Linked DNA regions of Flammeovirga agarivorans. The protein of the gene in region 1 interacts with the protein of each later gene in a pairwise test. Links are inferred from orthologs where the notes say so. Each region holds a gene or a part of one and is shown in the gene's direction. Other genes may lie near its edges.

Evidence for each region.
Region 2: the proteins of cysK (region 1) and HGP29_RS03620 interact in binary tests that used the Escherichia coli proteins (3 or more experiments, as listed by UniProt). The link is inferred for Flammeovirga agarivorans from one-to-one orthologs.

The regions. Positions count from the first base shown.
Region 1 is NZ_JABAIL010000003.1:287,706-294,229, forward strand. Bases 3,486-6,409 are described here. They hold cysK (cysteine synthase A), read left to right. Parts: upstream 3,486-4,450; coding sequence 4,451-5,368; downstream 5,369-6,409. Other genes in these bases: HGP29_RS10355 (dipeptide epimerase), read right to left, coding at 3,486-4,262; HGP29_RS10365 (adenylate/guanylate cyclase domain-containing protein), read right to left, coding at 5,428-6,409. Outside these bases: HGP29_RS10335 (coniferyl aldehyde dehydrogenase), read left to right, coding at 1-513; HGP29_RS10340 (SDR family NAD(P)-dependent oxidoreductase), read left to right, coding at 517-1,314; HGP29_RS10345 (hypothetical protein), read left to right, coding at 1,326-1,739; HGP29_RS10350 (pyridoxal phosphate-dependent decarboxylase family protein), read right to left, coding at 1,870-3,087; more of HGP29_RS10355, read right to left, coding at 3,225-3,485; more of HGP29_RS10365, read right to left, coding at 6,410-6,524.
Region 2 is NZ_JABAIL010000001.1:850,411-854,981, forward strand. What follows is about bases 1-2,771. They hold HGP29_RS03620 (serine O-acetyltransferase), read left to right. Parts: upstream 1-862; coding sequence 863-1,681; downstream 1,682-2,771. Other genes in these bases: HGP29_RS03610 (tRNA threonylcarbamoyladenosine dehydratase), read left to right, coding at 1-6; HGP29_RS03615 (1-acyl-sn-glycerol-3-phosphate acyltransferase), read left to right, coding at 131-724; HGP29_RS03625 (hypothetical protein), read right to left, coding at 1,766-2,302; HGP29_RS03630 (PspA/IM30 family protein), read right to left, coding at 2,457-2,771. In the rest of the region: more of HGP29_RS03630, read right to left, coding at 2,772-3,287; HGP29_RS03635 (J domain-containing protein), read right to left, coding at 3,294-3,725; HGP29_RS03640 (AMP-binding protein), read left to right, coding at 4,138-4,571.

The DNA.
Region 1 (6,524 bases):
ATACAACAATTATTAGAGGATGCGGAAGATAACAACTTCCAAATAATTCCTGTTCATGAAGATAGTATCGATAGAGAGGTACATCGTATGGTGACTCATATGGTGATTAACCCATCTCCAAATTCTAGTGTAATGACTCAAGAAGTCTTCGGACCTGTTTTACCTATTATTACTTATAAAAAGGTGGAAGAATGTATCACATTTATTGTAGATAGACCTCGACCTTTGGCATGTTATCTATTCTCCGATAATATTGACTTGCAAGAAATATTTAAAGCCAATATTCATTCAGGTGGATTATGTATTAATGATACCATCTTTCATGCCTCAGTAGATGATGCGCCTTTTGGTGGCATAGGAAACTCAGGAATGGGAGCCTATCATGGGAAAGAAGGTTTCCTTACGTTTTCACATTCGAAAACAGTCTTACAAACAGGGGAGGAATCGATAGTGAAATATTTATTCTTACCGGGTGAAAATGAAATAAAAACGCAACTCCTTTCTCAATTATAATATATGAAAACTATAAAGAATAAAACAGTTTTAGTTACTGGAGGAGCCTCTGGCATGGGGAAAGCGTATGTTCAAAAAGCTATTGAAAGTAAAGCTGCAAATATTATCATTTGGGATATTGATCCATTATTAATGGAACAAGTGGTGAAGGAAAACGAGGATCATTTAACAGGGATAAATATATATACTTTTAAAGTAGATGTTACTGACACATCATTGGTATACAAAACAGCTGACCTGATATTAAAAGAAATAGGTAGGGTAGACCTTCTCATTAATAATGCAGGTATAGTTATTTCGAAATCTTTTGAGGAATCTTCACCAGAAAATATTGATTTAATTATGGATGTCAATGCTAAAGCACCCATGCATATTGTACGAGCTTTTTTACCCGAAATGATTGAATCTAATGATGCACATATTGTGAATATAGCATCTGGTGCAGCCTATATGTATTGTCCTAAAATTATTACCTACTGTTCAAGTAAATGGGCTGTATTAGGATGGTCATTGGGCTTGTCTACTGAAATGCAAGAAAAATATCCACATGTTCATGTTACCACAGTAACACCAGGACATATCGATACGGGTATGTTTGAAAATGCCCATTCATCATTAGTACCATTGATTACAGTAGATAAAATGGTTGATGCAGTATGGAGTGGCATACTTAAAAATAAGGAACTGATTGCTCGACCAAGAAGAGTAAATATTGTTCCAATCATCAGAGCTTTGTCTGGTGTGAAGGGTTGGAACTGGTTAGCAAGAGTGACAGGTACCAATGATTTTATGGCGGGGTAAATGACAGTGATATGTTTCAAAAAAATCTAAAACTTTTTCTACTTGTTGGCGGTGCGATAACAATGTTTGCGGTGATCTATGCAATTAATCCGGGACTCGCATTAGAGAAAATTAACCGTTTACCTTATGATACATCATATGTATTCTTAATTCGACATTGGGGTATTATGGTTGGCTTAATGGGGTTCTTTATGTGTTATTCTGCATACAAGGAATCATGGAGAGAACCAATAATTTTATTCTCCATCATAGAAAAGCTGTTTATGGTATATCTCTATATAACCAATGTTTTTGATGTAGAGACAAGTTATCTAAATGAGCGATTTCAAGCATTTGGAATTACAGACCTACTAATTGTTGCCTATACAATTGGGTATTGGTTTGAAAAATATAAAAGTAATGAGATGAATAAAAATCTTATTTAGAGTTAATAGTTTAGTTAAGTAAATTAATAATTAGGTAGTTATTGGGTGAGGGGCAAATATATTATTTGCTTGTTCATTAATAAGTTTGTGAGCAAAAAGGTTGAGCATTTAAGTACTCAACCTTTTTCTTTTATTTTAATGCCTCAACTAAAGGCTCAAGTTTTTCGATCGTTACATGTTCCATAATAACTACTTTGTACCAATTAGGTTGATGGTGTACATCTGGAACAAGCCCAAACCTTTGAGCAACTTCAGGAGCAATTTTATCAGCTTTCATGGTAATGATATTAGATTGTGAACTCCTGAAATATTCAATACCTAATTCATCCAACTTATGAGTAAACCAATCTGCTCGTTTGCTCAGAATAAAAATCTTTTCATTCATTCCATATGGACCATAAGTCATTAGTATCATCCATATAGCAATAGCATTTGCTCCAGATCGACTACCTATCATTGTAAAGTCATCACCTTCCACATAATCGGCTTTGGTATTGGCGTACTTCATCCAATCTTTTCTGACAAGAAAAAGTCCAGTACCATAAGGAGCTTGTAGCATCTTGTGTGCATCTAAAGTAACGGATGAGACGTCGGGATTTCTGAAATCAAGAGCATGTTGTTTGTGTGCAAAAGGAAAAAAGAAGCCGCCATAGGCTCCATCAACATGAAGCTTAAATGGAAGTTTTGCATGTTTAAAATACTCAAGATATAAGTGTACTTTATCAACCGAACCAAACATTGTGGTCATCATATTAGCGATCACAATAAAGTATTTCTTACCTTCTTTTATAGCTTGCTCAACGGTGGCTTTGATCGCCTCGGGTGTGATCTCTCTTGTATTGTAATCTACATCTACTCTATAAAATGAGAGTGATAAAATATTACTGGCTTTGGCCATTGAGTAATGAGAGTCGGAAGAGGAGATGATGGCAATTTCATTATTGGAAGCTTGAAACTCTTCTTTATAATAGTTTCTGTAAATCCATATTGCTTGCATATTGGCTTCTGTACCACCTGCTGATACATAACCATCAATACTGTTAGGTGTTGCTTTTAAAATATCAGATCCACAAATCTCGATCAATTCTCTTTCAATCTTCTGAGTACCTTTAAAAAAGCTTTCAGATACACCTTGTGTATGGCAACCTATATGGTTAGGGTTGTGTAATAAAGTTGTAATGAAGGGAGCATCATTTAAGAAAGGGGCGTCATCAGGAAATACTTTACTATCCAAATGAGAGCCAGGAACACCTAAACTTTGGTCCCCAAAATAATCCCTATTCTCTTCGAGTGCATTGAAGATAATTTCTTTTATCTCTTCTCGAGATTTCTTTTTCCAGATATGCATTTATGTATTATGGTATTATATGATAGGGTAAAGATACACATTTGAAATATAGTTTTTCCCATTTTGGCAAATTTGCCAAAATCGAATTTACCCTTTTGTGAAATGATAAACTGGAGAAAAAAGGAGAGCTTTTACTTCTAACTTTTTAGCGATATACCGCTTCCATTTTTATTCTGAAATCTCACTTTATAGCCATCCCAACTGATACCAATTGCAGGGTCATTTGAGATAAGTAGAGCACCATCCATATCAACAAAATCTACTAATTTACATAAATGGGCTATATGGGTTATTCCTACTGAAGACTCAGTCATACAACCTAGCATTGTGAGAAGACTATATTGTTTAGCTTTCTTGATCATTCTTAAAGCTGCTGAAATACCTCCGCATTTTGTGAGCTTGATATTCACTCCATCAAAAACAGTCATGCATTGATCAATATCTTGTTCACGAATACACGACTCATCTGCAATGATTGGTAGAGCACATTTTCCTTTTAAAGTTTTCATTCCTTTCCAATTCTTTTTCCCTAAGGGTTGTTCTATAAATTCAACACCTAATTTCTTCAGGAGAGAACTATTATCTATGGTTTCTTGAACACTCCATGCTTGGTTGGCATCTACTCTAAAGGGAACATCACTGACTTCTCTTAGTGCAGATATTATTTGTAAATCATGTTCCGTACCTAGTTTGATTTTATATATAGGCCATGGGAACTCCTCTAATTTTCTTTTCATAGTGGGGATACTATCTAGCCCTATGGTATAATTACTTATGGGAAGTGCGGTGTTTACATCACTCCATAGTTGATACAAAGGTTTGTTCTGTAGTTGAGCATATATATCCCATAAAGCTTGATCAATAGCACATGTAGCAAAAGTATCTTGAGTGATAGAAAGTAGTTGGTCAAATAGCAAGTCAGGTTTTTCTCCTCTCCAGTTTTGTAAGAGAGGTAATGCTTTCTCAATATTATTACAGATAGATGTTTGAGAAACTTGGTAATATTTGGTGGCTACAGCTTCTCCAAAACCAATATATTGATGATACCTTATTTCAAGTATTACAGTAGGCTGAACGGTTCTTTCATCATGAGCGATTTTAAATGTCTCTTTTAATTTAAGGTCATATAAATGATATATTAATTCAATGGGTGATTTAGTATTGTCGGTTTTCATCACTTATTGATGGTTAGTAGATGTAGCTTTTGTTAAGAATCAATATACGCTTTTCAATACTAAAATTTATGGGTAATTTATATTGAAAAATAAATTCCTTAAATAATACCACAAAGTATATAGAAATACTAGGGTAAATAATTATATTCGCAAAGCAATAATTCAAATACTGAAAAACAACTTTAGACATGATTTACAATTCTATCTTAGAAACTATCGGTAAAACTCCAATTATCAAGATCAATAAACTTTATGGAAATACGCATAATGTTTACATCAAAGCTGAAAGAAGCAATCCAGGAGGAAGTATTAAAGATCGTATCGCTTTGGCGATGATCGAGAAAGCTGAGCAAGAAGGTAAACTGAAGGAAGGAGTAGAGATCATTGAACCTACTTCAGGTAACACAGGTGTTGGTTTAGCTATGGTAGCTGCAGTGAAAGGCTACAGCTTAACTTTAGTAATGCCAGAATCTATGAGTATAGAGCGTAGAAAATTAATGGCTGCATACGGTGCAAAATTAGTTTTAACTGCAAAAGAAAAAGGAATGAAGGGTGCTATTGAAAAAGCTGAAGAATTAGCAAATGCTTCTGAAAACACTTTTGTTCCATCACAATTTGATAATCCAGCAAATGTTGATATTCATAAAACAACTACTGCACTTGAGATCTTAAATGATTTCCCAGGCGGTGTGGATTATATCATTACAGGTGTAGGTACAGGTGGACACATCACAGGTGTTGCAGAAATTCTAAAGGAGAAATGGCCAAACCTAAAAGTATTTGCAGTTGAGCCAGAATCTAGTCCTGTTATTTCAGGCGGAGCTCCAGGCCCACACCCAATCCAAGGTATTGGAGCAGGCTTTATTCCAGAAAACTTAAATACATCATTATTAGATGGAGCTATTACTGTTAATCCTGAGAATGCTAAATCTGCTGCTAGAGAGCTAGCACAGAAGGAAGGTATACTTACAGGTATTTCTACAGGTGCGTCTCTTGACGCTGTAAAGCAGAAGCTATCTGAGATTCCTGAAGGAGCTACAGTACTAACGTTTAACTACGATACTGGTGAGAGATACTTATCAATAGAAGGTTTTTATGGTGCATAACCTAAAATTCTGATGCATTAAAAAAGGCTGATTCAAGTTTATTGAATCAGCCTTTTTTATTATGAAGATGAAGCTTGATCGGGATAATCTGTAGAAATAAACTTTATTTCTTTTACATGACTTGCTTCATTTTTTGTTGTATGTAATGTATAAACATGCATTGCTTTTCGTTTACCTCTAAATTGATATTCTCCCATATCTATAAATGGAAGCTCTAATTTTGAAGAGATAACTTCAGAGATTAGAATTTTTTCACCGAGTTGTTTACAGCTTTCTTGTAAACGAGCAGTAGCATTTACGGTATCACCATGATAAGCTACTTCTCTTTTAATGACACCTACTTGAGCTGTTGCTACGATGCCACTATGCAACCCTGCTTTGAATTCTGGGACATGCCCATACTTTTCCATGAAATAATCTCTTTTCTCTTCTAATGCTTGTTCTATTTCAAAGAAAACATGAATACAGCGATTCTCTTTTAGCCCTTTTTCAGTAGGCCAAGTTAATACTATTTCATCTCCTACATATTGATAAACTGACGCTTTATTTTTCACAATAGCATCGGTAATAATCCGGTAGGAGTCCTGTATTAGATTACTGTATTTAAGGTGACCAAGACACTCCGCAATAGATGTTGAGTTATATAAATCAAGGAACATAAAAATACGATCTTCTTCTTTTGGTAGATAGTATTGTCCTTGAATAACGGATTGGAAAAGTTCCGGACCTAATATATCTCTTAATTGGAATAAAGAGTTGATCACTAAAGCACCCATAAAAATATAGATGAAATAGATGACAAAACTTTGTTGAGACAATTCATTAAAATAGGGCAGACCATCTGGGTAGAATTTTTTACCTAGAAAATCGCCTAAATGTAAGAGTAATGATACTTCTAAAGTACCAACAATAAGTATGAGTAAACCTCTTTGCCAATGTTTTAACTTGGATCGTTTATCAAGGAAAAAGTAAAAATTCCAGGAGAACCAACTTAGAAATAAAGTAATAATAGCATTTGCTACCATTGCTACCTTTAGTTCTTCATGAATAAGAAAATACTCATGTTGGTCTACAAAACGACTATAAAACTGTAATGCATCATACCTGATCACTAAATACAATGCATTAATAACGTACCAAGCAGCAAAAGAAATTA
Region 2 (4,571 bases), on another replicon or contig:
AATTAAGAATAATTAGTAAAAAAACTTTTCAATTTTGTCACAAATACAAGACCGGCAATGTTTAACTAATGTATCTAGATACATTAGAAATACTAAACCATAAGCATCACGATATAAGTGATAAACTAGAATGATAAGATTAATTTTTCGATTCCTTTTTTGGTTCAACGGATGGAAAATCAAAGTGGACCATATCCCATTAGAAACCATGAAGCGTAGCGTTTTCTTGGCGGCTCCACATACTTCCAACTGGGATGCTGTTTATATGGTTTCAGCTATGCGTCAGATTGGTATTAAACTAAGGTTTGCAATTAAAAGAGAGTGGATACGTTTTCCTCTGAGTATTGCTATTAAACCTATGGGAGCCATTGGAATCGATAGAAGACCAAAAACCAAAGGAGCAGAACGTCTTAGTATGGTAGATGCTATGGCCAACTTGTTCGACGAGAACGAAGAGTTAGCATTAGTAATTCCTCCTGAAGGGTCGAGGTCATTAAGAACTGAATGGAAGTCGGGTTTCTATTATGTAGCCTTAAAAGCCAAAGTTCCTATCTTATTAGCATACTTAGATTTTGATAAAAAGATTGGGGGAGTAATTGAGGCATTTATGCCGACAGGAGATTTTGAAGCGGATATGAAACATATCACTGAAGCTTATAAAAAAGCTGCTCCAGCACCAAAGTTTCCTGAATTATTTTCTTTAGATCAAAGATATATCGACTAATTAATTCCATAGAAATAATTGTCTTTTGAGAAGTTACCTTATTAAAATGGGGTAACTTTTCTGTTTTTAGTAGAATAATTCTAATATTGTATAAACTAAGCTCATAACGAGAGAGGGGAAGGTTAACTTGAAAACACTATGGATAACATCAATAAAGATATCATCGCACAAATCAATGAATATAAATGCATGTTTCAGATGCCATCCAAAGCGAAGGCTGAGGAGTTTGTAGATGATTTATTTCGTTTTCTGTTTCCAGTAGTTTCTGGAGTAGAACAAGGATATTATGCAGCAGAATTGGCATTAATTCGATTAAAAGGAAAGTTACAAGAATTATTTTTGCCTATTCGTGATCAGTTTGAAATAGGTTGTACGAGTGCTACAGAGCGTTTTTTTGATGCTTTACCAAGTATTCATGCTCAGTTGATTAAGGATGCTCAAGCAATTTTTGAAGGAGATCCAGCTGCCAAGCATATTGAAGAAGTTATTTTAGCTTACCCAGGTTTCTTTGCTGTATTCGTACATCGATTAAGTCATCAGCTTTACAATTGCCAAGTGCCGATTGTACCTCGTTTATTTTCAGAATATGCGCATAGTAAAACCGGTATTGATATTCACCCAGGGGCAACAATTGGAAATAACTTTTGCATTGATCATGGTACAGGGATCGTAATAGGTGAAACTTGTATCATCGGTAATAATGTAAAGATTTACCAAGGAGTTACTTTAGGTGCGTTGAGCGTAAGTAAAGATTTAGCAAAAGTCAAAAGACACCCTACAATTGAAAACAATGTAGTGATCTATTCTGGAACGACAATTTTGGGAGGAGAAACTGTAATTGGTGAGCATGCTATTATTGGAGGAAATGTTTGGTTGACAGAAAGTGTTCCTGCATTTGCTAAAGTGTACAATACTGCATCTGTAAGTGTGCGTCATAAAAAGGAAAAAGCTCAATAAACAGAGTGAATTCTATATATAAAAGGAAAGGTATTGACCTAGAATTAGGGCAATACCTTTTTTTGTTAAGCAGTCGGATCTTTATTATCTATTACCACAGTATTCTAATTCACCAAGGGCATTGTTTAAGCCATCTACACCATTATTAAGGTGAGATATTGCTAGATGAATATGGTCTATGGCATAGTTTAAATGAGAATGAATCTCGTCAACATCATCTGTATAGTGAGCCGTTGATAACGTACTCGTTACTTTTGTGAAACCATCTTTTGCTTCAGTGAAAGAGCCGTGTGCATTATGGGAATGACTGGATGCCACTTCACAATGATCGATAGCTTGTGATTTAGCACTATGCGTTTCATCTTTTGCATAATGAGCATTCCGCATAGCAGCTTCTACCTCTGTTTTCGCTCGGAACATGTTTTCTCGTATGCAATCAATAGAGTGACAATCGAAAGCCTCACTTATAAAATGGAGAGCTGTTTCAGCCCCTTCATGAGAGGATTGATAGTAATCGTAAGCTTCGTTAATGTCCGTGACAATCACATGGTGTTGTGCAATTGAAAAATGAGTGCAGAAAATTAGAGCGAAGGTAGTTAAAGGAAGTAGTATTCTTTTCATAGGTTATTTGGTTTAATAGTAAAATAACAAAATGAAAGATGGTTTGGTGCCTTTTATTAGAATAATGCAATTTATTTGTTGCTATTTTTCTAAAGTTATTCTCTAAAAATGAGAGGTATTAAAAAAGCCACTTCTTTTGGAAGTGGCTTTATATTTATGATTTATTTTTTAATTGCTCTTTCAATTTATCTAATTCTGATTGTTCAGAAGAAGAGGATGGAGGAGCTTGTTGATTGGTATCAGATTGTGATGAAGTATCTTGGTTTCCTTGTGCCAACCTTGCTTTTAATTTATTCAATTCATCAGAAGCCCCGATAGAAGGAGTACTTCCAGGAGCAATCCCTAATGCCTGATCAATTTCAGAATCAACAGATTGATTGGCCAATTGTGCGATATCACTATATGAATCTGCCAATGCTTCTTTTTCTTCAACTTTTTGCTTCATTTTCTCTAAACGAGCAACAGTATTTGAAGAGTCGATATTTGATAACTGTTTGTTCAACTTAGCAGAGGCATCGCTTACGGTAGCTCTTGCTCTTAAAGTCTTTAATTCATTTTCCCAATTAGAAATCTGTGACTTCAATTGTTGAACATTGCCTTCCATTTTTTTCAACATGCCACCATAATTATCAATATTCTTTTGATTAGCGGCTGCTCTCTGAGCATATTGTTGTTTTCTTTCTAACGCCTGTGTTGCTAAACGATCAGCTTCATCAGAATCTATTTGACCATTACTAGCTCTCTGAACTAATAAAATTGCTTTTTGCTCAAAATCTTTTGCGTTTCTATTGTTCGCCTCAAACTCCTTCTTCTCACGAATAGTTAACGCTTTTACTTCGGCTAATCCTTGCATCGATTTAGAAAGGTCAGCTTTCAAATCACGTATCCCTTGTTCCGTTTGTTTTATTGGGTTTTCTAATTTATCAAGAACTGAATGAGTTTCAGCTTCAACTATACCAAAAAGTCTTTTTAACCATCCAAACATATCTATCTATTTTTTATATTTTTTTTCAAAGTAATTGTAAGCCTCATTAATTTCCAAAGTAACCTTTTGGGCCATTTCCTGTTTCTTTGGATCGCTAGTATATAAATCAGGGTGATATACTTTTACAAGTCTTCTATATGATTTCTTAATTGTAGCAAAGTCATCACCTGGTTTAACTTCTAATGCATTGTAATGTTTTTCTTCTACAGTAGGTTCGGATTTTGGTGCTTGATATTGCTGTTGGTAAGTATCCTGATAGGAGTAGTCCTGGTAATCTGTATTTGTTGATTTATTTTCTTTTATGATCTCATCATAATATTTCTGCCATTCTTTTTTAAACCCATCATCATCTTGAAATAGGTTTTGAAAGACAGGATTACTTTCTATTTGATCATTAATTGTAGCTTTTAATATATTCTTAAAACGGTCTACTAACATCTTATTAATAATGATAATTTATTTTGACACTCTTTCTTTTAGTGACTAAAGATTTTCCTGATAGCTCAGTTTATCTAATAATACTAAAAATAATAAGGGTTTACTCTATTTCACGAAATAAATTGAAAAAAGATGTGCTTTTTCTAAATAAATTTAAAGTGAATGAATTTTCATTTATTTTTTGAGAATTATATTAGTACGTGTATATTGTACGATTATTAATTCAAAGTAATGTAAATCGCCTCAAACTTTAGATTCATTACGTAATTATTTAAACTTTAACTACTAAATTTGGTCTAGTACAAAAGTGCTTTATGTCCCTTTGTAAAGACAAAAATTATGAGTAGCTTTTTATTACTATTACTCTAAATTCACTGTGAACACTGAAAAAGTTTTTAAAAACAATATAGAAATGGAACAAAACCGCCCTTGGTATAAACATTACGCAGATTTTACTCCTCAGGAGATCAATCCTGATAACTACCAATCGTTGATCGCATTATTTGATGAATCGTTTAAGAAATTTGGAGATAAGATTGCCTATGAAAATATGGGGGGCAAGCTTACTTATAATGAAGTAAACAAGCAGTCAGAAAACTTTGCCTCATACTTACAAAATGTCTGTGGAATGCAAAAGGGAGACCGTATTGCTATTCAAATGCCTAACTGTCTTCAGTATCCAATTGCTATGATTGGTGCAATAAGAGCTGGAATGGTAGTGGTCAATACCAATCCATTATATACTGAAAGAGAAATGCTTCATCAGTTCACAGATGCTGAAATTAAGACAATAGTAATTGTAGCCAACTTTGCTGATAAATTACAAAACATTAAAGATAAGGTTCC